One region of the Streptomyces sp. NPDC005195 genome, then DNA from elsewhere that is predicted to be linked to it. Evidence: riboswitches for the same ligand, from Rfam matches in the RefSeq annotation. Region 1 holds a riboswitch; each other region holds the start of a gene.
What was found. Region 1 has a riboswitch for S-adenosylmethionine ahead of thrC (threonine synthase). Riboswitches for the same ligand answer to the same signal wherever they lie in the genome.

Region 1 (10,329 bases):
GCGCCGAGCACCCGAACGGCCCGGTGGACGAGGGCGCCCCGGACCTCTGTCTGCTCTGCGAGACCCGCCGTCGCACCGCCCGCCGTACCGAGGTCAACGACGCCTACGGGCCCGCACGCCCCACCGGCCCCGACGGGTCCCCCGAGCGCACGATGTCCCGGTACGGCGTGCGCGCCGACCGCCCCCGGCCCCAGCAGCGCTGGCTCCCGGAAGTGTGGACGGGGCAGGCCTGGGCGCTGTGCGGCACCCCGCGCCGCGACCGCCAGGAGGCCGAGCGCTATCTCGCCGCGGAGCGCCACACCCCCCGGCCCGGCATGGCCTACCGCCTGGTCCACGAGTTCACGGACTACGAGGTGCTGCGCATCTGGGGCACCCCGGTCAAGGTCGACATCGAACCGATGGGGAACCTGTAGGAGTCTTCGACGGCCCGTCGCACACCTGTGGCCGCCTCTCTTCGCGACGTAGTGCACGGCCCGCGGCGTCCTGAAACTTGCTGGTCAAAAGGGTTTGCCCCCGGCGGTGACCGTCCGCCGCCCACGTGTGGGTTACCCGCGGGGACTCGCACAGACGGGAGCACCTCGGGCCTGCCCGACATCGACGGCGCCCCGGGCGGCACCCTCGAAGGCTTCGGCATCCTGGCCGACAGCCTCGACGGACTCCCCCTCTACTACGGCATGCGCTCCGAGGACCTCGGCTCCTGGATCATCGAGCGCCTCCCGTAACACCGCGCGCCGTACCGCGCACTCCGGTACACGCCGCGGGTGGCACCCCCCGTACGAGGGGCGCCACCCGTGACCCGTCTCTCACCTCAGCAACGGCACGTCGGCAGTGGCGCGTCCGGGCCCGACCTCGCGGGTGGGGTCAGCTGAGCGTCCGCAGCGCCGCCGGGTCGTACGCCTTCAGCTCGTCGAAGCGGCCGGCGAGGACCTTCTCCGCCCACTCGGGGTCCTGGAGCAGCGCGCGGCCGACGGCGACGAGGTCGAACTCGTCGCGCTCCAGACGGTCGAGGAGGTCGTCGATGCCCCGGACGGAGGAACCCTCGCCCTGGAAGGCCTTCAGGAACTCGCCGTCCAGGCCGACCGAGCCGACGCTGATGACCGGCTTGCCCGTCAGCTTCTTCGTCCAGCCCGCGAGGTTGAGGTCGGAGCCGTCGAACTCGGGGAGCCAGTAGCGGCGGGTGGAGGCGTGGAAGACATCCACGCCGGCCTCGGCCAGCGGGGCCAGGATCGCCTCCAGCTCCTCCGGGGTCTCGGCGAGCCGGGCGTCGTACGCCTGCTGCTTCCACTGCGAGTAGCGGAAGATGACCGGGAAGTCCGGCGACACCGCGGAGCGGACCGCGGCCGCGATCTCCGCCGAGAACCTGGCCCGGGCCACGGGGTCGCCGCCGTACGCGTCGGTGCGGCGGTTGGTGCCCGACCACAGGAACTGGTCGAGCAGGTAGCCGTGGGCGCCGTGCAGCTCGACGCCGTCGAAGCCGATGCGCTCGGCGTCGGCCGCGGCCTTCGCGAACGCCTCGATGACGTCGTCCAGGTCCTGCTGGGTCATGGCCTTGCCGGTGACCTCGGCGTCCTCGGCGGTCAGACCGGACGGGCCGACCGCCGGGGCGTCGGCGAACGGCGCCTGGCCCGCCTCACGCACCATGCCGATGTGCCACAGCTGGGGCACGATCGTGCCGCCCGCCGCGTGCACCGCGTCCGCGACCTTCGTCCAGCCCGCGAGCTGCTCCTCGCCGTGGAAGCGCGGGACACGGTCGCTCCCTCCGGCCGACTCGTGGCCGACGTAGGTGCCCTCGGTGACGATGAGGCCGACGCCCGCGGCGGCACGGCGGGCGTAGTACCCGACGACGTCCTCGCCCGGAACGCCGCCCGGCGAGAACTGCCGGGTCATCGGTGCCATCACGATCCGGTTCGGGACGGTCAGGCCGTTCAGGACGACGGGGCGGGACAGGATCTCGGCGGCACGGGAGGCGGCGTTGGCAGTCACGTACGGGACTCCTCGGGGAGGGCGGTCGGTCATCGGGCGGACGGCTGACGGTGCATTCCACACGGTATGTGCATGCGCATCAACCACTCGTTTCCTCAACCGCCGGGTCCGGCGCGGCATTCCGGCGCCCTCCGCGCCTTTGTGTGACCCCGGACACGCCCGAGGGCGGTACCCCCCACAGAAGGGGTACCGCCCTCGGAACGTCAGGACAGTGATCAGCCGGAGGCGGATCAGAAGTCCATGTCACCGCCCGGCATGCCGCCCGGAGCGGCCGCGGAGGCCCTCTCCGGCTTGTCGGCGATGACGGCCTCGGTGGTCAGGAACAGCGCGGCGATGGAGGCGGCGTTCTGCAGAGCAGAGCGCGTGACCTTCGCCGGGTCGATGATGCCTTCGGCGATCATGTCGACGTACTCACCGGTCGCGGCGTTCAGGCCGTGACCGACGGGCAGGTTGCGCACCTTCTCGACGATGACGCCACCCTCGAGACCACCGTTGACGGCGATCTGCTTGAGCGGAGCCTCCAGGGCGAGCTTCACGGCGTTGGCGCCGGTCGCCTCGTCACCCGTCAGTTCGAGCTTCTCGAAGACCGAGGAAGCCTGGAGCAGGGCCACGCCACCACCGGCGACGATGCCCTCCTCGACGGCCGCCTTCGCGTTGCGAACGGCGTCCTCGATGCGGTGCTTGCGCTCCTTGAGCTCGACCTCGGTGGCGGCACCGGCCTTGATGACGGCCACGCCGCCGGCCAGCTTCGCCAGGCGCTCCTGGAGCTTCTCGCGGTCGTAGTCCGAGTCCGAGTTCTCGATCTCGGCACGGATCTGGTTCACGCGACCGGCGACCTGGTCGGCGGAGCCGGAGCCGTCGACGATCGTGGTCTCGTCCTTGGTGATGACGACCTTGCGGGCGCGACCGAGCAGGTCGATCCCGGCGTTCTCCAGCTTGAGACCGACCTCCTCGGAGATGACCTCGCCGCCCGTGAGGATGGCGATGTCGCCGAGCATGGCCTTGCGGCGGTCACCGAAGCCCGGGGCCTTGACGGCGACGGACTTGAAGGTGCCACGGATCTTGTTGACGACCAGGGTCGACAGGGCCTCGCCCTCGACATCCTCGGCGATGATCAGCAGCGGCTTGCCCGACTGCATGACCTTCTCCAGGAGCGGGAGCAGGTCCTTGACGTTGCCGATCTTGGAGTTGGCGATGAGGATGTAGGGGTCGTCGAGCGACGCCTCCATCCGCTCCATGTCGGTGGCGAAGTACGCCGAGATGTAGCCCTTGTCGAAGCGCATACCCTCGGTGAGCTCCAGCTCCAGACCGAAGGTCTGGGACTCCTCGACGGTGATGACGCCTTCCTTGCCGACCTTGTCCATCGCCTCGGCGATGAGCTCGCCGATCTGGGTGTCGGCGGCGGAGATGGAGGCCGTGGAAGCGATCTGCTCCTTGGTCTCGACATCCTTGGCCTGCTCGAGCAGGGCACCGGAGACGGCCTCGACGGCCTTCTCGATACCGCGCTTGAGGGCCATCGGGTTGGCGCCGGCGGCGACGTTGCGCAGACCCTCGCGCACGAGCGCCTGGGCCAGCACGGTCGCCGTGGTCGTACCGTCGCCGGCGACGTCGTCCGTCTTCTTGGCGACTTCCTTGACCAGCTCGGCGCCGATCTTCTCGTACGGGTCCTCGAGCTCGATCTCCTTGGCGATGGAAACACCATCGTTGGTGATCGTGGGGGCGCCCCACTTCTTCTCGAGGACGACGTTGCGGCCCTTGGGGCCGAGGGTGACCTTGACGGCGTCGGCGAGCTGGTTCATCCCGCGCTCGAGACCGCGCCGTGCCTCCTCGTCGAACGCGATGATCTTGGCCATGTGAAGTGGTCCTCCCGGACTGGGGTGGATTGCTCCGGACCGCGCTGGCGCCCGCGACGGACGGCCTGCCTGCCTCGTGGTTCCTTGCACCACCTGGCCTGCGGGCCTCACCGACCCGGTCCTTCGTTATCACTCTCACCTTCAGAGTGCTAACGCAATGATTAGCACTCGCCCCTGCCGAGTGCAAGCGACTCGGGAGGATCCCCAGGTGAACAGGGGCGGCACGACCACCCTCCGAAGGGGGTCCGCGACCGCCCCCGCGAGGTCGCGCGGGGGCCCGGGGAGGAGTCCCGGACAGAGTCTTCGCAGGTTCGCGGCCGGTTCCCCGGACGGTTGGCGGCCGGTTCCCCGGACGGTCCACGGCCGGTCATCCGGACGGTCCGCGGACCTACGGACATACCGAAGGGCTCGCACCCCAGAGGGATACGAGCCCTTCGTCACGTCGAACAGTCAGTCGGCGCGTGCTTCAGCCGGTCGCGAGCCGGACCATGTCCGCCTGCGGCCCCTTCTGGCCCTGCGAGATCTCGAAATCGACTCGCTGACCCTCTTCCAGGGTGCGGTAGCCGTCCATCTGAATCGCGCTGTAGTGGACGAAAACATCCGCACCACCGTCGACCGCGATGAAGCCGTACCCCTTCTCCGCGTTGAACCACTTGACGGTGCCCTGAGCCATGCCTAACTCCCCTATTACTGGCCCTTGCACAGGACCGCACTTCGCGGGCCCGGGTCAGACCTCCACCCCCCAACGGATTGGGGGTGTGCGCCGGAACGCGTCGACCGCGGCTGAATGTATCTGCCCAACTGCCGTCTGCAACAGGTCAATCGGACGAGAATTCTGGGCACGCCCGATCAGGAATACAGGGAGAATTCGCGAAGATTTAGGGCAACTCGGGCCCCATAAAGGCCGCATAAGGCTCAAAAGCGCCGTGCACTTTGGCCATTTCTTATCGCAGGCGGGACGTGCACTCATATGCACCCGGCATGGATAAGGCGGCGGGTTCCCCAACTGTACCCCGCTCAACCATACAGAATTGCCCCCTCCGCTTCTCTCACGGAGGGGGCAATTCGATGAACTCTCGGTGATTGGAATTACCCACGGTAATGATCTCACCGTGGGTAATCGCCCGTCAGCCTCCGGCGACGGCCGGGATGATCGACACGCCCACGCCGTCCGGCGTGGCCGTCTCCAGGCCCTGCTCGAAGCGGACGTCGTCGTCGTTGACGTACACGTTGACGAACCGGCGCAGCTTGCCCTCGTCGTCCAGCACGCGCGCGGCGATGCCCGTGTGGTTCTTCTCCAGGTCGGAGATCACCTCACCGAGGGTCCCTCCCTCGGCGGTCACCTCGGACCGGCCGCCGGTGTAGGTGCGCAGGATGGTGGGGATACGGACGTTGACGCTCATGCGGTGACCTCCCGGTCGGATGGTGGCGTACGGCTGGAAGCGCCCCGGCGGGGGCGCGCGGAACCGCGCGGACGGCCCCCGCGGGCCCGCGGCCGGGGAACGGCCTCCCCGGCCGGGCGGCTACGCGAGGCCGGCCTCGCGGAAGGAGTCCAGGCTGGGACGGATGGTCGCGGTCAGCCCGGTGCCGGCCACCGCGTCCAGCGTCTTGAGGCCGTCACCGGTGTTCAGCACGACCGTCGTGAGCGTCGGGTCGAGCAGCCCGTTCTCGATCAGCTTCCTGGCCACACCCACCGTCACACCGCCGGCCGTCTCGGCGAAGATGCCCTCGGTACGCGCCAGCAGCTTGATCGCGTCGACGACCTGCTCGTCGTTCACGTCCTCCACGGCCCCGCCCGTCCGCCGCGCGATGTCCAGCACGTACGGGCCGTCGGCGGGGTTGCCGATGGCGAGCGACTTGGCGATGGTGTCCGGCTTCTGGGGCCGCACGACGTCATGGCCGGCCTTGTAGGCGACGGACACCGGTGAACAGCCCTCGGCCTGCGCGCCGAAGATCTTGTAGGGCTTGTCCTCGACGAGGCCGAGCTTGATCAGCTCCTGCAGCCCCTTGTCGATCTTGGTCAGCTGGGAACCGGAGGCGATCGGCACGACGAGCTGGTCGGGCAGCTGCCAGCCGAGCTGCTCACAGATCTCGTACGCGAGAGTCTTGGACCCCTCCGCGTAGTACGGCCGCAGGTTGACGTTGACGAAGCCCCAGCCCTCGCCGGCCGGGTCGCCGATCAGCTCGGAGCAGAAGCGGTTCACGTCGTCGTAGTTGCCCTCGATGCCGATGAGCTCGCCGCCGTAGACCGCGGCCATGACGACCTTGCCCTGCTCCAGGTCGTGCGGGATGAACACGCAGGAGCGGAAGCCGGCGCGGGCGGCGGCGGCACCCACCGCGCCGGCGAGGTTGCCGGTCGAGGAACAGGAGAGGGTGGTGAAGCCGAAGGCGCGGGCGGCCTCGATGGCCTGGGCGACGACGCGGTCCTTGAAGGAGTGCGTCGGGTTGCCCGAGTCGTCCTTGACGAAGAGCCTGCCCGGGTCGACGCCCAGCTCGCGGGCGAGGTTGTCGGCCTTGACGAGCCTGGTCCAGCCCGGGTTGATGTTCGGCTTGTCGGCGACGTCGGCCGGGACGGGGAGCAGCGGCGCGTAACGCCAGATGTTCGCGGGGCCCGCCTCGATGCGCGCCCGGAGCTCCTCGGTGTCGTAGGCCGAGAAGTCGTAGGCGATCTCGAGCGGTCCGAAACACTCCTCGCAGGCGAAGACCGGGCCGAGCGGCACGCGGTGGCCGCACTCGCGGCAGGAGAGCGCCGCGGCGGGTCCCAGATCGACGGAGCCGGCGGAAACGGCAGAAGGGGCGGAAGGGGACGGGTTCGCGGAGGTCGCGGCGTCCGGAGTGCTTGCAACAGTCTGCGCAGCCATGGAGGCGAGGCCCTTTCTCCTCATCTTCCTCACGACGCACTTCGCCGTGAGACGGATGTGGCACCTTCCCGAGCCGGGAGCCCCGCGACGCGATCAGCGATGATCGGTACGAGACCGGCTGGAGGGTTGCCGGGGCTTCATCGGGCCGTATCCCTCTGCCCCTCTGGATGAGCGGTATTCGGTTGTTGGTCTGCGATCCGGGATGATCTACGACATGCGATGGTCATCCGCGTTGTTCAAGACTGTAACCGAAGGCCAGGACAGTTGAGATAGTCGTCCGAACCGCGAGATGGATCACGCCGTGAGACATCGGGTGATCAGACAGTGAGGAGCCGCAGACTGTGCTGAAGGAAGTAGAGCGCTGGCTGAGCACCCGCTCCTGGTCCGTGGCCGATCGCCCGCTCCACAGAATCATGTCCGCCAAACGCGCCTCGGGCTCCACGGTGAGCGTCGTGCTGCCCGCGCTGAACGAGGAGGAGACGGTCGGCGAGATCGTCGCCGTCATCCGCGAGGACCTGATGCGCCAGGTGCCCCTCGTCGACGAGATCGTCGTCGTCGACTCGGGTTCGGCCGACCGCACCTCGCAGGTGGCGGCCGCGGCGGGCGCGCGCGTCGTGCACCGGGACGAGATCCTGCCCCGTATCCCGGCCGTGCCCGGCAAGGGCGAGGTCCTGTGGCGGTCGCTCCTCGTGACGAGCGGGGACATCGTCTGTTTCATCGACGCGGACCTGAGGGAGTTCTCGTCGGACTTCGTCTCCGGGATCGTGGGCCCGCTGCTCACCGAGCCGGGCGTGGACCTCGTCAAGGGGATGTACGACCGCCCGCTGGCCGGCGCCGCGGGCCAGGGCGGCCGCGTCACCGAACTCATGGCCCGTCCGCTGCTGAACATGCACTGGCCTCAGCTGGCAGGGTTCGTCCAGCCGCTCGGCGGCGAGTACGCGGCCCGCCGCTCGCTGCTCGAACAGCTCCCCTTCCCCGTCGGCTACGGCGTCGAACTGGGCATGCTCGTCGACGCCCTGCACCTGGTGGGCCTCGACGCGCTCGCCCAGGTCGACGTGGGCGAGCGCAAGCACCGCCACCAGGACGGGCAGGCGCTGGGCCGGATGTCCGCCGCGATCTACCGCACGGCGCAGCTCCGGCTGGCCCGCGGTCACCTCATCCGGCCGTCCCTCACCCAGTTCGAGCGGGGCGAGGACGGTTTCGAGCCGCGTACCTACCCGGTGGACACGGAGGAACGCCCCCCGATGGCCGAAATCTCCGAGTACGTCACACGCAGGGCCGCGTGAACCGCGCCCCTGGTGAGGGGGTGGTGGACGGTGCCACCGGCCCCACCGGCCCGCGGTCCGTGTCCTTCGTCGCATACGGCCGACGGGAACGTTTGAGCGTTTCGGTGCCGGGCTAGGTTTCGAGGCATGGCTTCAACGGCTTCATCGGCTTCACCGCACGGCGCCCACCGGATCCTCGTCGCGTCCAACCGCGGCCCGGTCTCCTACGAGGTGCGCGAGGACGGCTCGCTCCAGGCCCGGCGCGGCGGGGGCGGGCTGGTCTCGGGCCTCTCCGCGATCGGTCCGGACGCGGGGGCCCTCTGGGTGTGTTCGGCGCTCGGCGAGGGTGACCGCGAGGCGGTCCGGCGCGGGGTCGGCGAGGACGGCGTGCGGATGCTGGACATCGACGCCGCGGTGCACGCGGACGCGTACAACGGCATCGCGAACTCGGTGCTGTGGTTCGTCCACCACATGCTGTACCAGACACCGCTGGAGCCGGTCTTCGACCAGGAGTTCCGGCGCCAGTGGTCGTCGTACGAGGACTACAACCGCGCGTTCGCGCGAGCCCTGGCGGACGAGGCGGCCGAGGGCGCCGTGGTGATCGTGCAGGACTACCACCTGACCCTGGTCCCGGGCATGCTCCGCGAACTCCGCCCCGACCTGCGTATCGGCCACTTCTCCCACACCCCGTGGGCGCCGGTCGACTACTTCCGCATGCTGCCCGACGACATCGCCGGGCAGGTCCTGCGCGGCATGCTCGGCGCGGACCGGCTGGGCTTCCTGACGCACCGCTGGGCGAACGCGTTCACCGCCTGCTGCGAGGCGCTCGTCGGCGGGCTCGGCGACACCCGGGTCGGCGTGCACGGGCTCGGCGCGGACGCGGACTTCCTGCGCGGGCGCTCCCACGAGGGGGACGTCGCCGAGCGGATGGCCGCGCTGCGCGAGCAGATCGGAGAGGGCCCCGACGGCCGCGCCCGCAGGGCGATCGTGCGGGTCGACCGCACCGAGCTGTCGAAGAACATCGTGCGGGGCCTGCTGGCGTACCGGCAGCTCCTGGAGGACCGCCCGGAGTGGCGCGAGCGGGTGGTCCACGTGGCCTTCGCCTACCCCTCCCGGCAGGACCTGGCGGTCTACCGGGACTACACGGCCGCCGTGCAGACCCTGGCGGACGAGATCAACTCCCAGTACGGGAAACCGGGTTGGACGCCGGTCGTGCTCCACGTCAAGGACGACTTCGCCCGCTCGCTGGCCGCCTACCGGCTCGCCGACGTCGCTCTCGTCAACCCCATCCGGGACGGTATGAACCTCGTCGCCAAGGAGATGCCCGTCGTCTCCGACGAGGGGTGCGTGCTGGTGCTGTCCCGGGAGGCCGGGGCGTACGAGGAGCTGGGCGAGGACGCGGTCGCGGTGAACCCGTACGACGTGGTCGGCACCGCGCGGGCGCTGCACGAGGCCCTGTCGCTGCCGGCCGGTGAGCGGGCCGAGCGTACGAAGCGGCTCGCCGCGGCGGCGACGGCCCTGCCTCCGGCGCAGTGGTTCCTGGAGCAGTTGCGCGCGCTGGAGGAGTGAGGCCGTCGCGTCACGGCCGCCGCGACGGCCGGGGCTACCGGTCCAGTCGGTCGGCCAGGGACCTCAGCAGGCGCACGACCCCGGCGGGGCCGTCCACCACCAGGTCGGCGCGTTCGGCGAGTTCCGCGACCTCCGAGCTGCCGCTGCACACCAGCAGGCCCGGGACGCCGTCCGAGCGGAGTTTGTCGACGGCGGCGAAGGCGGGGAGGTCACCGAGGTCGTCGCCCGCGTAGAGGACGGCTTCGGCGCCCACCTCGCGGACGTACTCCAGGAGGGCGACGCCCTTGTCCATGCCCGGCGGGCGCAGTTCCAGGACCATCCGGCCGGGTTCGACGATCAGGCCGTGCCGGGTGGCGAGGTCGGCGAGGGGTTCGCGCAGGGACTCGAAGGCGGCCTGCGGGTCCGTGGCGCGGCGGGTGTGGACGGCGACCGCGCGGCCCTTCTCCTCGATCCAGGTGCCCTGCCAGACGCCGATCCGGTCGAGGACTCCCGGCAGCTCGGCGCGGACGGCCGCCACGCCGGGGTGGGGGGCGGGGGCGCTGACGGTGCCCGTGCGGGCGTCCCAGCGTTCGGCCCCGTAGTGGCCGAGGACGACGAGGTGGTCGAGGCCGGGGACACCCGCGAAGCCGCCGTGGCGCACCGCGACGCCGGCGGGGCGGCCGGTGACGACGGCGACCGAGGCCACCTTCGGGGCGAGGGCCGCGAGGGCGGGGACCGCGGCGGGGTGGGCGCGGGCCTGCTCGGGGTCGGGGACGATGGGGGCGAGGGTTCCGTCGAAGTCGAGTGCGATCACGGTGC
Region 2 (10,329 bases), on a different contig from region 1:
CGAACGAGCCGCTGCGTCCCTCCGACATCGCCGTCGGCTCGCTCACCTTCGTCAAGCCCGAGGGCCTGGAGGAGAAGGACGAGGACTTCCAGCAGGAGATCGCGAAGGCCGCCGTGATGATCATCCGGCTCCAGCCGGACAACATCAAGGACAAGCGCGAGCTCGCCTGGTCGCACGAGGGCATCGTGGCGTACTCGAAGATCTGCACCCATGTCGGCTGCCCGATCTCCCTGTACGAGCAGCAGACGCACCACGTGCTCTGCCCCTGCCACCAGTCCACCTTCGACCTCTCCGACGGTGCCCGAGTGATCTTCGGCCCGGCCGGTCATGCCCTGCCGCAGCTGCGCATCGGTGTGAACGACGAGGGCTATCTCGAGGCGCTCGGCGACTTCGACGAGCCCGTCGGTCCTGCCTTCTGGGAGCGCGGATGAGTACTACCACCACCTCCGACTCGCGCTCGCGCGAGAAGGCGCCCGCCGGTGAGCGGGTGGCCGACTGGGCCGACGGCCGTCTGGGGATCTACTCCCTGGCCAAGTCCAACATGCGCAAGATCTTCCCCGACCACTGGTCGTTCATGCTGGGTGAGATCTGCCTCTACAGCTTCATCATCATCATCCTCACGGGTGTGTATCTGACGCTGTTCTTCCACCCGTCGATGAACGAGGTGGAGTACCACGGCAGCTACATCCCGCTGCAGGGCCAGATGATGTCCGAGGCGTTCAACTCGACCATGCACATCTCCTTCGAGGTGCGCGGTGGTCTGCTGATCCGGCAGATCCACCACTGGGCGGCGCTGGTCTTCCTCGCCGGCATGTTCGTGCACATGATGCGGGTGTTCTTCACGGGTGCGTTCCGCAAGCCGCGTGAGGTCAACTGGCTGTTCGGCTTCCTGCTGTTCGTGCTGGGCATGTTCACCGGCTTCACCGGTTACTCGCTCCCGGACGACCTGCTCTCCGGCACCGGTGTCCGCTTCATGGAGGGCGCGGTCCTGTCCGTGCCGATCGTCGGCACGTACCTCTCGTTCTTCCTCTTCGGCGGTCAGTTCCCGGGCGGCGACTTCGTGGCCCGCTTCTACTCCGTGCACGTACTGCTGCTGCCGGGCATCATGCTCGGCCTGCTGGTGGCCCACCTGATCCTGGTCTTCTACCACAAGCACACGCAGTTCGCGGGCCCCGGAAAGACGAACAAGAACGTCGTCGGCATGCCGCTGCTGCCGGTCTACACGGCCAAGGCCGGAGGCTTCTTCTTCCTGGTCTTCGGTGTCATCGCGGCCGTCTCGGCGATCGCCTCGATCAACCCCATCTGGACGATGGGCCCCTACCGTCCGGACATGGTGTCCACGGGCGCCCAGCCGGACTGGTACATGGGCTTCTCCGAGGGCCTGATCCGTGTCATGCCGGGCTGGGAGATCAACCTCTGGGGTCACACGCTCGTCCTGGGTGTGTTCATCCCGCTGGTGATCTTCCCGCTGGTCCTGGTCGCGATCGCGGTCTACCCGTTCATCGAGTCCTGGGTCACCGGCGACAAGCGCGAGCACCACATCCTGGACCGCCCGCGCAACGTCCCGACCCGCACCGCCTTCGGCGCGGCCTGGATCAGCTGGTACTTCGTCCTGCTGGTCGGCGGCGGCAACGACATCTGGGCCACGCACTTCCACCTGTCGATCAACTCGATCACCTGGTTCGTCCGGATCGCGTTCTTCGTCGTGCCGGTGCTCGTCTTCATCGCCACCAAGCGGATCTGCCTCGGCCTCCAGCGCCGCGACAAGGACAAGGTGCTGCACGGCCGCGAGTCCGGCATCATCAAGCGCCTGCCGCACGGTGAGTTCATCGAGGTGCACGAGCCGCTCGGCCAGGAGGCCCTGCACACGCTCACCGCGCACGAGCAGTACCAGCCCGCCGAGATCGGCCCGGTGGTCGACGGGAACGGTGTCGAGCGCAAGGTGAACGGCGTGCAGCGACTGCGTGCCAAGCTCAGCAAGGGCTTCTACGGGGAGAACAGCCAGATCCCCAAGCCCACGGTCGAGGAGTACGAGGAGATCACGAGCGGCCACGGCCACCACTGATCCTCCGGCCGGTCCTCACCGGTCCCACTGATCGCCACGGCAGGAGCCCCCGTCCCTTGGACGGGGGCTCTTCGCCGTGCCCGGGCTGGATAGGGTGGACCCTGCTTGTACCTGTCTACGAACCCAGGAGCGGCATATGAGTGCTGTGACCCCCGCTGGAGGCGACATCGCGGCGGGCCGTTCCTGGCCCGCCGTGCTGAACGGCCTGCTCGACGGCCGGGACCAGAGCGCGGACGACACGGCCTGGGCGATGGACCGGATCATGAGCGGCGAGGCGACGGACGCGCAGATCGCCGGCTTCGTGGTGGCGCTGCGGGCCAAGGGCGAGACGGTCGAGGAGATCACCGGTCTGGTCCGCACGATGTACGAGCACGCCAAGGTGATCGAGGTCCCGGGGGAGACCGTCGACATCGTCGGTACGGGCGGTGACGGCGCGAAGACGGTGAACATCTCCACGATGTCGTCGATCGTGGTGGCCGGGACCGGCACGAAGGTCGTCAAGCACGGCAACCGGGCCGCGTCGTCGGCGTCCGGCGCGTCGGACGTCCTGGGGAAGCTCGGCGTCAATCTGGAGCTGACGCCGAAGCGGGTGGCCGAGGTGGCCGAGGAGGCCGGGATCACCTTCTGCTTCGCGGTGAAGTTCCATCCGGCGCTGCGTCATGTGGCGGCGGCGCGTGGGCAGTTGGGCATCCGGACGGTCTTCAACTTCCTCGGTCCGCTGACCAACCCGGCGCGGGTGAGGGCGCAGGCGGTGGGTGTCGCCGATGCCCGGATGGCGCCGATCATGGCCGGTGTCTTCGCCGAGCGCGGCAACTCCTCGCTGGTCTTCCGCGGTGACGACGGGCTGGACGAGCTGACCACCACGGCGACGTCGAAGGTCTGGGTCGTGCGGGACGGCAAGGTGACCGAGGAGCGGTTCGATCCGCGGGACGTCGGCCTCGACCTGGTGCCCGTGGAGGCCCTGCGGGGTGCCGACGCCTCGTACAACGCGGAGGTCGCCCGTCGTGTCCTGGACGGCGAGAGGGGGCCCGTACGGGACGCCGTGGTGCTGAACGCGGCGGCGGCCCTGGTGGCGTTGTCCCCGACGGATGCGTCGCTGGTGGACCAGCTCCGTGCCGCGATGGTGCGGACGGCTCGGGCCATCGACTCCGGGGCCGCGCGCGCGGTCCTGGACCGCTGGGTGACGGTCACCAACGCGTAGACCCTCCGGGATCCCTCGCCCCTGTCATCCCTCGAGTTCTCCCGTCCTTGGGGGCTGCCGCCCCCAGACCCCCGCTTCGGCCCGAACGGCCTCGTCCTCAAGCGCCGGACGGGCTCGAGACGCGAGCCCGCGCTGAAGGGCTGACACCCGACCCGTCTCCGGGGGCTCCACCCCCGGAGACGGGTCCGGCAGGGGCGGCGGGGGCCGGTACCGGCATGTGGACGGTGGGGTTGCGTCAGGAAGATCGTGTGGCAGGATGCGATATCAGGTCATGAGCGACAGCCATCAGGCCCCGGCCGGCTGTCCGGCAACCCTCCGTCCGTGGCGGGGTGCCCCGGGTGAAGACCAGGCCGTAGGCAGCGAGGTCTGCGGCAAGCGCGGACCCCTCGAGAATCCCAGGGGTCCTGGTCGTTCGAGGGAGCCTTCTGTGAGCAAGCGAATGCGGTAGGGCGTAGAGCCCCGCTCCCGCACACCCTTTTCCCCTCCCACCTGCGCCGGGCCGCGCGCGTACCTCCGTACGCCCCCGCCCGCGCGGTGCTTCCGCCTGCCTCTCACAGGAGTGCACCCATGTCTGTCTCCACCGCTGCCGCCGAACGGTCCGTATGTGCCCCCCTGCCCGTTCTGGGCCGTGATGTGACCGTCCCGCTCGTCACCGGCGGCGAGGTCACCTACGCCGCCCTCGACTACGCCGCCAGCGCCCCGGCCCTCCAGCGTGTCTGGGACGACGTCGCCGCGTACGCCCCGTACTACGGCAGCGTGCACCGTGGAGCCGGCTACCTCTCCCAGCTGTCCACCGACCTCTTCGAGAACGCCCGCGGGACCGTCGCGGAGTTCCTGCACTGCCGCGAGGACGACCAGGTCGTCTTCACCCGGTCGACGACCGACTCGCTCAACCTGCTCGCCGCCGCCCTCCCGGCCGACTGCCAGGTCTTCGTGTTCGAGACCGAGCACCACGCCTCGCTGCTGCCCTGGCAGGACGCGCGGGTCACGTACCTCGACGCGCCCCGCACCCCGCGGGGGGCCGTCGCGACCCTGGAGCGCGCCCTCGCCGACCGTGACCCCCACGGACCGGCCCTCGTCTGCGTCACCGGCGCCTCCAACGTCACCGGCGAGCTGTGGCCGGTGCGCGAGCTCGCCGCCGCCGCGCACGCCCACGGCGCCCGGATCGTCCTGGACGCCGCCCAGCTCGCCCCGCACCACCCGGTGTCCGTCGGCGACCTCGACGTCGACTGGGTCGCCTTCTCCGGGCACAAGCTGTACGCGCCCTTCGGCTCAGGTGTCCTCGCCGGCCGCTCCGACTGGCTGCGCGAGGCCGAGCCCTACCTCGCCGGCGGCGGTGCCAGCCGCAAGGTCGCCCGGCGCGCGGACGGCGGCGTCGACGTCGAGTGGCACGAGAGCGCGGCCCGGCACGAGGCCGGGTCCCCCAACGTCATCGGCGCCTACTCCATCGCCTCCGCCTGCAAGGCGCTCACCGAGGAGGGCTTCGACCGGATCGTCGCCCGCGAGCGGCACCTGATCCGCACGGTCCGGGAGGGGCTCGCCGAGGTGCCCGCCGTGCGCGTGCTGTCGCTGTTCGGCGACGACGCGCCCCGGGTCGGCGTCATCTCGTTCGTCGTCGAGGGCTGGAACAGCTCACACTTCGCGGCGGCGCTCTCCGCCGAGTACGGCATCGGGGTGCGTGACGGCCTCTTCTGCGCGCACCCGCTGCTGCGCACGCTGCTCGGCAGCGACCCGCAGACCCAGGGCGAGTGCGGGGCCCCGGAGGCCGCGCCCGGCGAGAAGTCCCTCAACGCGATCCGCGTCAGCTTCGGGGCGGGCACCCCGGACGAGCACGTGGAGCGCTTCGTGCGCGCCGTGAAGGAGCTCGTGCGGGACGGTGCGCAGTGGCGCTACCGGACCGAGGGCGGTCGCTGCGTGCCGGCGGTCTGACCCCGGTGGCCGCGAAGGACCCGCTGCGGTACGGAACGGCGTGGGGGGCGGTGCGGGGTCAGGAGTCCAGGCCGGTCAGGAGTCCAGGCCGATCGCGAACGCCGCCTCCAGGTCGTGCTGCGAGTACGTACGGAACGCGACGTGGGTGTCGGTGCCCTCGACCCCCGGGATCTTGCTGATGCTGCCGGGGATGACGTCCGCCAGATCGTCGTGGGCCTTGACCCGGACCATGGCGATCAGGTCGTACGTACCGGTGACGGAGAAGACCTCGCTGACACTGTCCAGCGCGGCGATCGACTGGGCGATCTCGGGGATCCGGTCCACGCTGGTCTTGATGAGCACGATCGCGGTGATCACGGCTGGTTTTCTCCCTCGGGGGCCGCTGCTGGGACTTTCACTCTAGTCGGCCGCCGGAAGCGCACCCACGCGTAGAGGAAGCCCAGCGAGAAGCCCACCAGGTGTGCCAGATAGGCGACCCCGGGACCCGAGGGGCTGCGGCCCGCCGCCAGCCACTGCAGCGCCGCCCAGAACGGCAGCACGATCCAGGCGGGGAAGCGCAGCGGCAGGAAGAAGAGGAACGGGAAGAGACTGGTCACCCGGGCCTTGGGGAACAGGTACAGGAACGCTCCGAGGACCGCGGAGATCGCTCCCGAGGCACCGACCAGGGTCTGTTCGGAGCTGGAGTTGGCGATCGCGTAGCCGACCAGTGCGAGGTATCCGCAGCCGACGTAGAAGAGGGCGAACTCGAAGTGGCCCATGCGTTCCTCGGCCATGGCCCCGAAGACGTAGAAGAAGAGCATGTTGCCCAGGAGGTGGAGCCAGCTGCCGTGGATGAACAGGGCCGTGGCGGGGGTCAGCAGGGCGCCCGGAGTGCCGCTCAGCAGATCGGCGGGCACCACGCCCCAGCGCCGGAAGTAGGCGCGCTGTGCGACGAGCAGTTCGTCCCCGGTGCCGTACGTCGGATTGAACCCCGACGCCGGGCCGATCACGAAGATCACACAGCACAGGACGATCAGCCCGTACGTCACGGGCGCGGACTGGGCCCGCACCGTCCTGCCGACCGTCGTACTCCAGTTGCCGATCATGTTGCAGAGCATGACGTAACCGGACCGATGCACACAGAGTGCCTCGCCGCTGTGGACGGCCGAGCGTCGAGTACCCGCCAGGCCGTAGGGTTACGAGCCACACGGACACCAGAAGGAAAGCGACTGCCACATGACGGTTCCCCTTCCGACCGCCGACACCCGCTGGCGCTGCACCCTGTGCGGCAATCTGACGCGCTTCGACGTGACCCGCTCGTCCAAGGTCGTCGAGTACATGCACCTCGACCTGGCCGGTGAGCCGAGCGTGGAGGAGCGTGAGGTGGTCAGTGAGACCATCGAGTCGGTGCGTTGCCGCTGGTGCAACGCGGTGGATCAGGTGGAACTGGTGGACAGGCCGGGCGTCGGCTCCTGAGGGAGCGGGCCCCGCACGGACGATGGAGTGACGGATGGCGGAGACCACAGGCGGGGAGCCGGACGACGGCGCCGCCGAGGTGCTCGACCGTCCGCTGCCCGACGGCGTGCGCCGCCGTGTCGTGCAGATCGTCTCCGACGGGTTCGGCGGTCTGACCGTCGCCGAACTGCCGGTCCAGCTACGGCAGTACGCGCGGTTCGCCCCGAACCGGCGCGCGAAGTTCGCCGGCAACGCGATGGCCGCGGCGCTGGAGACCGACCCGCTCTTCAGGCAGCGTATCGCCGAAAAGCTCAGAGAGGCGCAGCCGGAGCTCGTCGGAGCCCTCGACTCCGGCGCGCCGCCCCCGGCCGCGGACCCGCTGGACGTGGCGGCCGCGGCCTATGTGCTGCGCCCCACGGGCTGGGTGAAACTGGTGACCGCCGCGGGCGAGGAGGCCCTGCGGGCGGACGCCGAGCGTGCCGACGAGGAGAGCCGCGCGGAGCTGGAACGACTGCGCGAGGAGCTCGCCGAGGCGCGGACGCACACCCGGGCCGAGACCGAACGGCTGCGCACCGAGCTGGAGTCCGCGAAGAAGGAGTCGGAGTCGCTGCACCGCAAGCTGCGCGGTGCCCTCAGCGACGTCAAGCGGGGTGAGGCCGCGCTGCGCAAGCTGCAGGCCGAGACGGACACCGCGCGGGCGGAGGGGCAGGCCCAGGTGTCCGCCGCGGAGAGCGAGAGCCGGCGGCTCAAGACACGGCTCTCCGAGGCCGAGGCGGCCCTGGAGGCCACCCGTAAGGCGGCCCGTGAGGGGCGCAGCGTCGAGGACATGCGCGTCCGGCTGCTGCTGGACACCGTGCTGGACGCGGCGCAGGGGCTGCGGCGCGAACTCGCCCTGCCACCGGTGTCCGTACGGCCCGCCGAGACCGTGGACGCGGTCGAACCGGGGCGGATGACCCCCAAGGACATCGCCGCTCGCGCCCTGTCCGAGAACGATCCCGCGATCCTCGACCAGCTGCTCGCGCTGCCGCAGGCGCACCTGGTGATCGACGGGTACAACGTCACCAAGACCGGATATCCGCAGATGCCGCTGGAGAAACAGCGGCTGCGGCTGCTGGGGCAGCTCTCCCAGCTCGCCGCGCAGACCGGCGCCGAGGTCACCTGTGTCTTCGACGGGGCGGAGCTGGCCGCGCCGGTGCTGCTCGCGCCGCCGCGCGGGGTGCGGGTGCTGTTCTCCAAGCCGGGAGTCACCGCGGACGAGTTGATCCGCCGGCTGGTGCGCGCCGAGCCGCCCGGGCGGCCGGTCATCGTGGTCTCCACCGACCGTGAGGTGGCCGACGGGATCGCCAAGGCGGGCGCCCGGCCGGTCGCCTCCGTGGTGCTCCTGAAGCGCTTCTCGCGGGGTTAGTCGAGTACGTTCCGCGGGGTCGGCCGAAGGGTTTTCCGCGAGGTCGGCCGGGGGGTTTCGCCCGGTTCGTCAAGCGATTTTCGCCGGGTCGGTGATCTGCGGCCTACGCGTCAAAGGGCTCGTACGTCCCATGTGTAACGTCCGGGCGCAATGGGTCGTTTGGAGAAACCTTCACGCAACGTAGCGTCAATCGGATATCACTGCAGGTGAGTTGAGTGCAAAGAATGCGCTCGGTAACCGAGATTTTTCAGGTTTGGATTTGAACTGATCACAGGAAGGTCACTAGGGTCAGGCCTCGAACCTCCGCTCGGGTGTTCGCTCGTTGGGAGTGACGGCGGAGGGGCACCGCCCGTCGGCGTCTCGGCAGGCGGCTGGAGGAAGAAGGAGCTCGCCTTCGTGGCGTCCCACCGTCGACCCAAGCAGCCGAGCCGCACCCGTGTGACCGTGCTCACCACCGCCGCGGCGGCCGCCGTGGCCCTCAGCGCCAACGCCGCCAACGCCGCGCCCAGCGAGAAGCCGGGCAAGGACGAGGTCAAGGCGAAGGTCGACGCCCTCTACCAGGAGGCGGAGCAGGCCACCGAGAAGCTCGACGGGGCCAAGGAGAAGCAGGACAAGCTGGAGAAGCAGATCAGCACCCTGCAGGACAACGTCGCCCGTGGCCAGGATGACCTCAACCAGCTGCGCGACGGCCTCGGTTCGATGGCCAGCGCCCAGTACCGCACCGGCGGCATCGACCCCTCCGTGGCACTGTTCCTCTCCTCGAACCCGGACGACTTCCTGGACAAGGCGTCCGCGATGGACCAGCTGACCGGTCAGCAGGTCGAGTCGTTGAAGAAGGTCCAGGAGAAGCAGCGCGAGCTCGCCCAGCAGCGCCAGGAAGCGTCCGAGAAGCTCAAGGACCTCTCCGACACCCGCGCCGAGCTCAAGAAGAAGAAGCAGGAAGTCCAGGGGAAGCTCGCCTCCGCGCAGAAGCTCCTCAACTCCCTGACCGCCAAGGAGAAGGCGGCGCTGGACGAGCAGCAGTCGCGCGCCACCCGCGCCAGCGAGCGCACGGTCCTCGACAGCCCCGGCAAGGCCGGCTCCGGGCGCGCCGGCGCCGCGTTCGCCGCCGGACAGAGCATGAGGGGCCGGCCGTATGTCTACGGCGCCACCGGCCCCGACTCCTTCGACTGCTCCGGCTTCACCTCCTGGTCCTACGCCCAGGCCGGTGTCTCCATCCCCCGCACCTCCGAGTCGCAGGCCACCATAGGCACCCGCATCTACTCGCAGAGCGATCTGCAGGTCGGTGACCTGGTCTTCTTCTTCGGTGACCTGCACCACGTCGGGCTCTACGCGGGCGGCGGCCAGGTGCTGCACGCCCCGCGTACCGGCACGGTCGTGCGCTACGAGTCGATGAGCACCATCGGCGGAGCGTTCCAGTTCGGCGTCCGGGTCTGATCCGGCCTCCGCACCGCTCCGGGGATCTCCTCGGCGTGCCGCCCAAACGGGCGAATCACGGTAACTCCCGCTGACCCCACGCCCCGTCGGTGACCTGCGTCTCCGGCGGGGCGCAGCCATGTGCGCCCCCGGAGGTCTTTGGCCGGTGCGTAGTCGCACGGCTACTGTCTGCCGCGTTTCCCCCGATTCCGGGGGACCGTCAGCGGAAGGGAGAGCGGCTACCGTGGGGTCCCATCGCCGCCGTGCACCGTCCGGGTCCGACCGGGGTGCCGGCACCCCGGGCATCGCCGGCATCACCGTCACCGTGATGTCCGTGGCCGCAGCCGCCCTCGGTGCCGTACCGGCCGCCGCGGCACCGCAGGACGACACCCGGGCCGAGGTGGACCGTCTCTACACGCAGGCCGAGAAGGCCACCGAGGCGTTCAACAAGGCCGGCGAACGCGCCGGCGCGCTGCGCAAGGAGGTGCGCACGGCGCAGGACCGGATCGCCCGCCAGCAGGAGCGCATCAACACGATGCGGGACGCGCTCGGTTCGCTCGCCGGGGCCCAGTACCGCGCGGGTGGGCTCGACCCCTCCCTCGCGCTGATCTTCTCCGACAACCCGGCCGAATACCTCGACAAGGCCGCCGTGCTGGACCGGATCAACGCCCGCCAGGCGGGGGAGCTCGAGGACCTCCGGTTCGCGATGCGCGATCTCGCCCAGGAGCGGGAGGAGGCGACCGGGAAACTCGCCGAGCTGGAGCGGAGCAGCCGGGCCGTCGCCCACCACAAGCGGACCGTCGAGCGGAAGCTCACCGAGGCGCGGCGGCTGCTCGACTCGCTGCCGGACGGCCTGCGCGACGCCTACGACCGGGCCTC
Region 3 (10,329 bases), on a different contig from region 1:
CCGTCGCGTCACTCCGGCCGGCGCGCTCACATGGCGTCCAGGTCGAGTTTCGCGGCCGCCTTGACGATGTCGTCCTGGTGCTTGAGGAGTACGCCGAGGCTGTCGCGTACGACGGACTCGTCGAGGGTGCCCGCGCCGAGCGCGAGCAGGGTGCGCGCCCAGTCGATGGTCTCGGAGACCGACGGGACCTTCCGCAGGTCCATCTCGCGCAGCGCGCCGACCACCCGGACCACCGACCGCGTCAGCGCCTCGTCCAGGCCCGGCACCTTAAGACCTACGATGCGACGCTCCAACTCCTCCTCGGGGAAGCCGATGTGGAGGAAGAGGCAGCGGCGGCGCAGCGCCTCGGACAGTTCACGGCTCGCGTTCGAGGTGAGCACCACGAAGGGCCGGCTGGTCGCGGTGATCGTGCCCAGCTCGGGGACGGTGACCTGGAAGTCGCTGAGCACCTCGAGCAGCAGGCCCTCCACCTCGACGTCGGCCTTGTCGGTCTCGTCGATCAGCAGCACCTTGGGGTCGTCGCCGCGGATGGCGGTCAACAGCGGCCGGGGCAGCAGGAACTCCTCGCTGAAGATGTCCGTGCGGGCCTCGTCCCACGTCTCGTCGCGGCCCGCGCTGATGCGCAGCAGTTGCTTGGCGTGGTTCCACTCGTACAGCGCCCGGGACTCGTCGACCCCTTCGTAGCACTGCAACCGGATCAGCCGGGCCCCGGCGACCTGGGCGACGGCCTTGGCGAGCTCCGTCTTGCCGACCCCGGCGGGTCCCTCGACCAGCAGGGGCTTGCCGAGGCGGTCGGCCAGGAAGACGGTGGTGGCGACGGCGGGCGACGCCAGATAGCCGGTCTCGGCGAGACGCGCGGAGACATCGTCGACGGACGTGAACAGCAACGGGGCCTCCAGTGGGGTGCGGGCGAGGGCGGGCGCACTCTGCGAACGTCACTATCCAAGCGCTTGCTCAGCCATCTGTCACGGGTGCCCCGTCGCATGTGACGACGCCCACTCGGCCGCGGTAGACCGATCGGTTTCCCCGTGGTGTTCCCGCGCGGTAACCTTCCCGTATGGCCACTACAGACAAGGCGTCCACGAGGGACCGGCTGCTGGACGCGGCGGCCGACCTTTTCTACACCGAGGGCGTCTCCGTGGGCATCGAGGCGCTCTGCAGGACGGCCGGTGTCTCGAAGCGGTCGATGTACCAGCTCTTCGCCGGCAAGGACGAGGTCCTGGCCGCGAGCCTCGAACGCCGGATCCCCCTCCACGAGGAGCAGCTCTCGCCCGCCTCCGCGGCCGACGGGACGCCCCGCGAGCGCATCCTGGGCGTCTTCGAGCGGACGGAGCACCTGTCCGCGCTCCCCGAGTACCGCGGCTGCCCCTTCCTGGCCGCGCTGGTCGAGCTGAAGGACCCCGAGCACCCGGCGAGCATGGTCGCCGGAAACGCCAAGGGGCGCCTCCAGGAGATGTTCCGCGCCGAGGCCGAGCTGGGGGGCGCGCGCGATGCGGCGTTCCTCGCCCGGCAGTTGATGCTGGTCTTCGACGGCGCGAGCGCCCGCGCCGGGTCCCGCATAGAGACCCTGGACGACGGCCTGGCCACGACGACCGTGACACTGCTGCTGGACGCGGCGGGCGTCGGCTGACCCCGACGACGGGCCGCCCGCGTCGACCGAACAGCCGGCCGGGCGGACGTCTCCCGGTGTTCCGGCGGTTCAGACGACCCCGTCGGCCCGCAGGGCGGCGATGTCGGCCGCGCTGTGCCCCAGCGCGGTAAGGATCCCTTCGGTGTGCTCGCCGAGGGCGGGTACGGCGTCCATGCGGGGATCGACTCCGGCCAGGTCCACGGGCGGCAGGAGCGCGGGCACCACGGCTCCGGGCACCCGTACGTCGCGCCAGCGGCCGCGTTCCCGGAGAACCGGGTGGGCGAGGAACTCCTCGACGGTGTTGACGCCGGCGTTGGCGATGCCCGCCGCGTCCAGCAGCTCGCGCACCTCCCGGCTGTCCAGCGCGCGGAACCGCTCGGCCACGATCGCGTCGAGCGCGTCGCGGTGGGCCACCCGGTCCGGGCCGGTGGCGAAACGCGGGTCGTCGACGAGGTCCGGGCGCTCCAGGAACCGCTCGCACAGCGCGGCCCACTCCCGCTCGTTCTGGATGGAGAGGAGCACGTCCTTGCCGTCGGCCGCCGGGAACGTGCCGTAGGGGGCGATCGTGGCGTGCCGGGTGCCGATCCGCGGCGGCTGGGTGCCGCCGTGGGCCGTGTAGAGGGCGGGCTGGCTCATCCACTCGGCCAGCGCCTCGAAGAGGGAGACCTCCACGGCGCGGGCGACGCCCCGGGTGGCGCGGGTGAACAGGGCCGTGAGGACGCCCGAGTAGGCGTACATGCCCGCGGCGATGTCGGCGACCGACACCCCGGCCCGGGCGGCACCGTGTTCGTTCCCCGTCAGGGAGACCAGGCCCGTCTGGCACTGCACGAGCAGGTCGTACGCCTTGCGGTCCGCCCACGGCCCCTCGGAGCCGTAACCGGTGATCGTGCACGGGATCAGTGAGGGATACCGCTCCCGCAGCGACGCGGCGTCGAGGCCGAGCCGGGCAGCCGCTCCGGGCGCCAGGTTCTGTACGAACACGTCGGCGCCGACGAGCAGTTGCTCCAGCACGTCGCGTCCCCGGGCCGACTTCAGGTCCAGGGTCAGTGACTCCTTGGAACGGTTGAGCCAGACGAAGTAGCTGGACTCACCGTGCACGGTGGTGTCGTAACGGCGGGCGAAGTCACCCTCTCCCGGGCGTTCCACCTTGATCACCCGAGCGCCGAGGTCGGCCAGTTGACGGGTCGCGAAGGGCGCCGCCACCGCCTGCTCGACACTGACGACGGTGATGCCGGCGAGCGGAAGCTCGGTCATCGGACGGACCTCCAGAGGGCGGGCGGGGAGAACGCGGCGACGCGGCTCATGCTGCCATCCTGGGCACGTACACGGTGAGGGCGGAAACACCGGGACGCGACGACCGCACCCCGCCACCGGCCCGACGGCTCCTCCTCGACCGTCCTCACCGCCGCGGACGGACTGCAGAACCCGACCTCGGTCGCGCTGCGCCACGGCACCCTCTACGTCCTCAGCGCCGCGTACACGACGGCCACCGACCCCGACCTCCTGCTCGCCCCCGAACCCGGCCGGGTGGCGGCCCCGGGGGACACGCCCGGCGGCGACCGGTAGCGAGGGCGGGGCGCCGGGGCCGGTCGTTCCGGCCCCGGCGCCCGGTGCCCCCGCGGTGAAATCCACCCATGTACGCAGCGCTCATGATCTTCCCCGAGCCCGCTCAGGCCGGCTGCGGGGTCAGGCGGTGCAGGCCCCTGCGGTCGTAGTAGCGGGTCATCGCCAGCCCGAAGAGCAGGGCGACGGTCATGCCGATCGCGATCATGAGCCAGGCGCGGGCGAGACCGGCGTCGGCGCGCGCGTCGAAGAAGAGGATGGCGCGGACGCCACCGCCGAGCTGGCGCATCGGTTCGAAGACGCTCAGGAAGCGGTAGAAGCCCGGGACGGCCTCCAGGGGGACGGTCGAACCGGAGGAGGGCAGGCCGAGCACGATGAACACGAACATGGACACGAGCTGGCCGATCCCGCCGAAGGCCGCGTTGATGGCCTGGACGCCCAGGCCGACCGCGACGCTCGCGCAGTAGGAGTAGATCCACAGCAGCGGCAGGTGGGAGGCGTCCATGCGGAGGATCGCGAGGGTGGCGACCATCACCAGCGTGGTGGTCAGGACGGAGATTCCGGCGGTCATGCCCATCTTCAGCAGCAGCGTCTGGGTACGGCTGACGGGCACGGTGGGGCGGCGGGTGTGCCAGGGACCGATCTCGTTGTCGGCGTAACCGAGCCCGGTGTCCACGCCGTTGTTGATGACGTTCGCCCCGAGGAACCCGGCCAGGACCAGCAGCAGTGTGTAGTAGAACGCGGTCAGGCCGAGGCCGCTGCGCTCACCGATGGGGTGGCCGACCCGGGTGGTGACCGTCACCGGGTCGGCCAGCAGCAGACGGGCCGTGGAGTCGGCCCCCGCGGCGGCGGGGGAGGCCGTGAGCCGTTTGCCGATGGTCAGCGAGGCCTGTTGGGCGGTCTGCTGGGCGATCCGGCTCGCCAGTGAGGAACCGAGGCTGCCCAGACCCGGGTTGGTGAGCACCGTCAGTGTCGGCCGGGCCGTCGCGTTCGAGGTGGTGAGCGCGGAGACGGAGGCCGTGAAGTCGGCGGGGACGACCAGGGCGCCGAAGATCTTGCCGGAGGTGAGCCTGTCCTGGAGCTGGGCGCGGGTGAGCCGTTGCCAGCCGGCCTTGCCGGAGGTGTCGGCGACGACCGCGCGGGTGAGCTGTGCTCCCAGGTTCGCCGTCTCCCCGGGCAGTGGTCTGCCCTGGTCGGTGTCGACGATGCCGATGGGCAGGTCGCGCAGGGCCTCGTCCGGATCGACGATGCCGCCCATGTAGAGGAGGGCCAGCAGCAGCGCGAGCAGCCCGCTCAGCACGGTCGGCAGCAGCCACAGCCTGGGCCGCCGCAGGAGTGTGCGGGCGCGGGCCGGGACGGGGGCGTGGTCGGGAGAGGGTGCGCTGTCGGCGGCCATGGTCCTCCGTAGGTCAGGGTGGCGCGGGAGGGACGGGGCCGGGTGGGAGGCGCCCGTCAGGCCAGGATGCGGGGTGCGGCGGCACCGTGTTCAGCGACTCGCCGGGTGCGGGACGGGGGCGGGCCGAGGCGGTGAGCGGAGGGCGCGCGCCCCGCCCGCCGGCGCCGGTCGCGTGAGCGTGCGGCCGCCGCTCGGCCGGCCGGCGCGGGGACGACCCCCTCGGGATCGATCGGCACTCCCGTCACCCCCACCGTCTTCGACGGCGGCCGTCCTGGGTACGGTTCCCGCACCATCCCACCCTTCCCCGGAGCCGAGACATGACCGACCGTGCCGACCAGACCATCGCCGCGCTGCGCGGCGGACACGACTACCTGACCTCCGTGGTGCACGGGCTCGCCACCGCCGACCTCACCCGGCGCTCGGGCGCGTCGGAGTGGGACGTCTCCCAGGTCCTCAGCCACCTGGGCAGCGGGGCGGAGATCGGCCGCGCCTCACTGGAGGGCGCGCTGAACGGCACCGGACCGCGGGACGGCGACTTCAACAAGTCGGTGTGGGCCCGGTGGGACGCGATGTCCCCGGCGGAGCGCGCCGAGGGCTTCGTGAACGCCAACGAGCGACTCGTGCGCGGTTACGAGGCGCTGGACACCCGGGCCCGGCAGGAACTCCGCGTGGAGCTCGGCTTCCTGCCGGCCCCCGTGGACGTCGCGACGCTGGCGGGCCTTCGGCTCAGCGAGTTCACCCACCACACCTGGGACGTCGAGGTGGCCTTCGACCCGACGGCGGTGCTGTTGCCGGTGGCGACCGAGCCCCTCCTGGCCCAGGCCGGTCTGCTCATAGGGTTCCTCGGCAAGGCCGACGCCCTGGGCGGTCGCCACGCCCGTATCGCGGTGCGGACGGTGTCTCCCGCGCGGGCGTTCGGGCTCGACCTGGGTGACTCGGTCGCGCTCGTCGACGAGCCCGCCGAGCCCGACGCCGTGCTGAACGCCCCGGCCGAGTGGTGGCTGCGGCTCGTCGCCGGCCGCCACGCCCCCGACCACACTCCGGCCGAGGTGAACCTGAAGGGGGACTCCCTCACGCTGGACGACCTGCGACGCGTCTTCCCCGGCTTCTGACCCGCGAGGTCGTCGCGGGGCGGTCCTTCAGCCGGCCTTCGAGGCCGTCCCGCTCACGGTCCACCCGGGCCGCCCCGCTTCACGACCCGTCGCCGGGGGCCTCGGCGGGCGGCAACAGGTCGTGCAGCTGCTCGTACCGCTGTGCGCAGGCCGTTCGGGCGATGGCCTGCGAGACGGCGTCGGCCAGCGGGCGCGAGGACTCGCGCAACAGCGTGCGGGCCTTGTCCGTGAGCGCCACCTCGATCCCCCGCTTGTCCCCGCACGCCGAGCGCCGCGTGATCAGGCCCGCGTGCTGCAGACAGGCCACCTGATAGGTCAGCCGCGTCTTGGGGCGGCCCAGCAGCTCGGCGATCTGTGTCATGCGCAAGCTGGATCCGGGCTGGTCGGCCAGCAGGCACAGCACCAGGAACTCGTCGTGCGAGACACCGAGGGCGTCCTTGACGCGAGCGCGCAACTGCTGCTCGATCGCTCCGGCCGCCGCCAGCAGCCGCATCCAGGACCGCAGTTCGGCCGGCAGCAGGCCGTCGTCGCAGCCCGACTCGTGTTCGGGCAGGTCAGCGGGGGCGAGGAAGTCGGCCATGGTGTCACAGTCTACCGGTTGTCCAAATTTGAAGAACGGGCTAGCCTGTGATCGTCCAAATTTGGATGACTACACGTTGTCCCACGGCCCGTGCCTCACCTGTAACCGTTAAGCGTCTGGAGAACACTCATGACCGTCGCCGTCGAAACCGGCCTGTGGCAGCTCGACCCGGCCCGCACCAGCGTCGTCGTCCGGCACAAGACGATGTGGGGTCTGGTCACGGTGAAGGGTGTCTTCGCCACTGTCACCGGGGAGGGCGAGGTGCAGGCGGACGGGACCGCCCGCGGCACCGTCACCCTGGACGTGGCGTCTCTCGACACCAAGAACGGCAAGCGTGACAAGCACCTCCGTTCGGCCGACCTCTTCGACGCGGAACGGCACCCCACGATCACCTTCGCGGTGGACGACGCCGTGATCGCCCCGGACGACACCGTCGAGGTCACCGGGCAGTTGACCGTGCGCGGCATCACCAGGCCGCAGCCCGTCGTCGCCCGCGTCACCGCGGCGAGCGCCGAAGACGTCACCCTCGCCGCGGAGTTCACCGTGGACCGCGACCAGTTCGACATGGGCTGGAACCAGATGGGCATGCTCCGCGGCCTGACCACCGTCGTCGGCACACTCGTCTTCACCCGCGTCAAGGGCTGAGCCGACGGAGCGCCGCCCGCCGTCGGCGCGGCGGCAAGCGGTGACCGCCCGCCGGCTCCATGGTCCGCCGGACATGGCGGCCGATGTCACAGGCTTCGCGGCGGCGCGTCCTGGTGCGGTCCGAGGACGGGACGGTGAACAACTCCCAGATGACCGGGGGCTGTTCGCCGTGGCCTCGAGATGGGCGCGGGCCGGTCGTCCGGAGAGACGTCCCGACGGCGGCGTCAGGCCCGGCGCACCGCTTCGCGGAAGGCCGGATGGGCGCCCAGCCGGCCGACGTAGTCCCGCAGACGGCCGTACGGGGAGAGGACGCCCTCCGTGCCGAGGCCGGTGAGGGCCACCCACAGGTCGACGTCGGCGGCCGTCAGCTCGTCGCCCCACACATGCTCGTACGACCCGAGTCGGTGATCCAGCGAGTCGAGCGCGGCGGACCGCGCCGTCGGCCCGGCGACCGTGGTGAGGTTCCGGTCCAGGAAGACGCGGAAGGCGTCGATGTCCGCGGCGAGGGACGGCGGGTGCAGCCGGGGGAGTCCGTCGTCGTCGCGGCAGCCCGGAAGTTCGCCGAGATCGCGCAGGATGTCGGGGGTGTGATTGCTGACGACGCGTCCGCTCCAGCGGTCGCACAGCGCCGGCGCGGTGAGCGGACCGTCGTAGTGGTGCCAGGTGGCCTCGTACGCGGCCCGCAGCGCGGCGCGGGCGGCTGGTGTCCCGGAGGGACCCGCCAGCAGCGTGGTGGTGACCGAGTCGCGCAGCCCCAGCAGGCCGAGGGTGATCGAGATGCGCAGCGAGCGCGGACAGCGCTCGGAGAGGTACAGCTGATAGCGGTGCGGCGCGGGATAGAAGCCGCCGGCCGGACCGGCACCGATGCGACTGCGGATGCGGTGTTCACGCGAGGGGGCCGCTCCCCGAGGGGGTGCGGCGACGAAGGCCCCCGTGGCAGGCGAGGCCGGGGCGCGGTGGTGGGAGGCGACGGCGGTCGGACTGAGCGAGGCTGTCTCGGGCATGACTCTCCAGGGGGGACGGCGAAGCCCCGCCGCCCGGGGGCAGCGGCGGCGGAACGGAGTGACTGCTCTGAGGTACCGTCCGGACCCTGGACTAGTAGGCGCTGGAGACCCGCTGCAGATCGATGTGCAGACGCCTGGTCAGACCGCTCGTGCCCTTTCCGGCCATTCCCGTCGCTCCCGTGTCCGGGGCTCGCGAGAGGCGAGACCACGCTTGCCCCGCCGCTCCGGCGGGACCCGGTCGTCACCCGGGGCACCCCGTCGCGGTGGAAGGGTTGCCTGTCAGCGGGCCGGGGCCGATCAACCGCCTCGCACGGAGGGACCCGGCGAAGGGCGCTGACCATCGTGACCGTCCCCGTCAGTCTCGGTCCGCTCCGTGGGCTCGTCAAGAAGGCGCCCGCCCGGTCTCACCACGTGGTCGTCCGGGCTGCCGAGCGTTGACCTCCGCACGCCGTGCCTCGCCACCGCACGGACTCGGTCCTGGTCCGAACTCCGGGGCTCCGAGCCGGAACAGACGGCGCGGGCGGGCCGTTGTGCTGGAGAGGACACCACGACGACGGCGCGCCCAGGGCGCCCGCCGCGACGGAAGGGCGGAGGTGACGGACGTGCCGGTCCTGTCCGCGCTCCGCGTCATGGCGCTCACCCCCCGCCGCCGTGTCCATCTGTACTCCCGGCCGCACATCGATCTGCGGCGCGTGGCCGGCGCGCTCTGTCGTCCCTGACCTGTCACCCCGCTGCCGCCGCCCTCCGCACGGAGGGCAGGAGCCCTCGTACGGTCGATCAGGAAGGCACCCCTTTCGTGGCCTCGTCATCCCCCTCCCCGCTGCCCGCCGCCTCCCCTTCACCCCTCTCATCCGCCACTTCCTCCTCTTCCTTCTCTTCCCCTTCTTCCTCCGACGCCCTGCACCTCGCCGTCGCGCTCGACGGCGCCGGGTGGCATCCGGCCGCCTGGCGCGAGCCGGTGGCCCGCCCCCGTGATCTGCTCACCGCCGCGTACTGGACGGACCTGATCACCGAGGCCGAGCGCGGCCTGCTCGACCTTGTGACCATCGAGGACGCGCTCGGACTCCAGTCCTCGCGGGTCACCGGTCCCGACGGCCGCACGGACCAGGTACGTGGACGGCTGGACGCCGTCCTGATCGCCGCCCGCGTCGCTCCACTCACCAGCCATATAGGACTGGTGCCGACCGTGGTGGCCACCCACACGGAGCCGTTCCATATCTCCAAGGCGATAGCCACCCTCGACTATGTGAGCAGCGGGCGGGCCGGCGTACGGGTGCAGGTGTCGCCGCGTCAGAGCGAGGCCGCGCACTTCGGCCGCCGTGAGTTCCCCCCGTTCCGGCTCGAGGACCTGGACAGCCCCGCCCTGCGGGAGTTGGCCGTCGACCTCTTCGACGAGGCCGCCGACCACGTCGAAGCGGTACGCAGGCTCTGGGACAGCTGGGAGGACGACGCGGAGATCCGGGACGTCGCCACCGGCCGCTTCGTCGACCGCGACAAGCTGCACTACGTCGACTTCGAGGGGCGGCACTTCAGCGTCAAGGGACCCTCGATCACCCCGCGCCCGCCACAGGGCCAGCCCCCGGTCAGCGCCCTCGCCCACGAATCGGTGACCGGAGCGCCCTTCCGTCTGCTCGGCCGCTCCGCCGACATCGGATACGTCACCCCCCACGACACCGGGCAGGCGCGCACGATCGTCGCCGCGGTCCGCGCCGAACAGGAGGCGGCCGGGCGCTCCGGCGAACCCCTGCACCTCTTCGGTGACCTGGTGGTGTTCCTGGACGACGATCCCGCCGCCGCGGTGGCCCGCCGCGACCGCCTCGACACCCTCGCCGGCCACCCGTACACCAGTGACGCCCGGATCTTCACCGGCACCCCCGCACAACTCGCCGACCTGCTCCAGGAGTTGCACTCGGCCGGACTGTCCGGCTTCCGGCTGCGCCCGGCCGTCGCCGGCCACGACCTGCCGGCGATCACCAGGGGCCTGGTCCCGGAACTCCAGCGCCGCGGCGCCTTCCGGCAGTCGTACGAGGCCGACACCCTGCGCGGGCTGCTCGGACTCTCCCGCCCCGCCAACCGCTACGCCGCCACCGCCTGAGCCGGAGGGACCCACTCATGAACACGACACAGGACAAGCCCCTCAAGCGGATCCACCTCGCGGCGCACTTCCCCGGCGTCAACAACACCACCGTCTGGAGCGCCCCGGAGGCCGGCAGCCACATCGAGTTCAGCTCGTTCGCGCACTTCGCGCGGACCGCCGAACGCGCCAGGTTCGACTTCCTCTTCCTCGCCGAGGGCCTGCGTCTGCGTGAACAGGGCGGACATATATATGACTTGGACGTGGTCGGACGCCCCGACACCTTCACGGTCCTGGCCGCGCTCGCCGCCGTCACCGAACACCT

Region 2: it holds a riboswitch for S-adenosylmethionine, as region 1 does, so the genes downstream of both, ABZV34_RS28595 (aminotransferase class V-fold PLP-dependent enzyme) here and thrC (threonine synthase) in region 1, are expected to answer to the same signal.
Region 3: it holds a riboswitch for S-adenosylmethionine, as region 1 does, so the genes downstream of both, ABZV34_RS26225 (putative leader peptide) here and thrC (threonine synthase) in region 1, are expected to answer to the same signal.

The regions. Positions count from the first base shown of each region.
Region 1 is NZ_JBEXHZ010000003.1:222,454-232,782, forward strand. It holds gene ABZV34_RS05445 (hypothetical protein) at 1-413, shown strand, start outside; gene ABZV34_RS05450 (NADH:flavin oxidoreductase) at 862-2,016, opposite strand; gene groL (chaperonin GroEL) at 2,214-3,836, opposite strand; gene ABZV34_RS05460 (cold-shock protein) at 4,303-4,509, opposite strand; gene ABZV34_RS05465 (MoaD/ThiS family protein) at 4,964-5,239, opposite strand; gene thrC (threonine synthase) at 5,360-6,697, opposite strand; SAM riboswitch class I at 6,715-6,871, opposite strand; gene ABZV34_RS05475 (glucosyl-3-phosphoglycerate synthase) at 7,039-7,983, shown strand; gene ABZV34_RS05480 (trehalose-6-phosphate synthase) at 8,110-9,531, shown strand; gene otsB (trehalose-phosphatase) at 9,566-10,329, opposite strand, start outside.
Region 2 is NZ_JBEXHZ010000039.1:44,426-54,754, reverse strand. It holds gene ABZV34_RS28610 (Rieske 2Fe-2S domain-containing protein) at 1-431, shown strand, start outside; gene ABZV34_RS28605 (cytochrome bc complex cytochrome b subunit) at 428-2,065, shown strand; gene trpD (anthranilate phosphoribosyltransferase) at 2,202-3,266, shown strand; SAM riboswitch class IV at 3,534-3,650, shown strand; gene ABZV34_RS28595 (aminotransferase class V-fold PLP-dependent enzyme) at 3,834-5,195, shown strand; gene ABZV34_RS28590 (Lrp/AsnC ligand binding domain-containing protein) at 5,271-5,552, opposite strand; gene ABZV34_RS28585 (rhomboid family intramembrane serine protease) at 5,549-6,280, opposite strand; gene ABZV34_RS28580 (hypothetical protein) at 6,411-6,650, shown strand; gene ABZV34_RS28575 (NYN domain-containing protein) at 6,685-8,034, shown strand; gene ABZV34_RS28570 (NlpC/P60 family protein) at 8,431-9,471, shown strand; gene ABZV34_RS28565 (NlpC/P60 family protein) at 9,695-10,329, shown strand, end outside.
Region 3 is NZ_JBEXHZ010000031.1:18,882-29,210, reverse strand. It holds gene ABZV34_RS26275 (VWA domain-containing protein) at 1-30, opposite strand, end outside; gene ABZV34_RS26270 (MoxR family ATPase) at 27-884, opposite strand; gene ABZV34_RS26265 (TetR/AcrR family transcriptional regulator) at 1,058-1,630, shown strand; gene ABZV34_RS26260 (CaiB/BaiF CoA-transferase family protein) at 1,700-2,884, opposite strand; partial or broken gene ABZV34_RS26255 (hypothetical protein) at 3,002-3,196, shown strand; gene ABZV34_RS26250 (DUF3533 domain-containing protein) at 3,300-4,589, opposite strand; gene ABZV34_RS26245 (maleylpyruvate isomerase N-terminal domain-containing protein) at 4,907-5,701, shown strand; gene ABZV34_RS26240 (MarR family transcriptional regulator) at 5,781-6,281, opposite strand; gene ABZV34_RS26235 (YceI family protein) at 6,411-6,926, shown strand; gene ABZV34_RS26230 (cell envelope biogenesis protein OmpA) at 7,151-7,930, opposite strand; gene ABZV34_RS26225 (putative leader peptide) at 8,022-8,096, opposite strand; SAM riboswitch class IV at 8,133-8,278, opposite strand; gene ABZV34_RS26220 (putative leader peptide) at 8,524-8,649, shown strand; gene ABZV34_RS26215 (LLM class flavin-dependent oxidoreductase) at 8,829-10,025, shown strand; gene ABZV34_RS26210 (NtaA/DmoA family FMN-dependent monooxygenase) at 10,043-10,329, shown strand, end outside.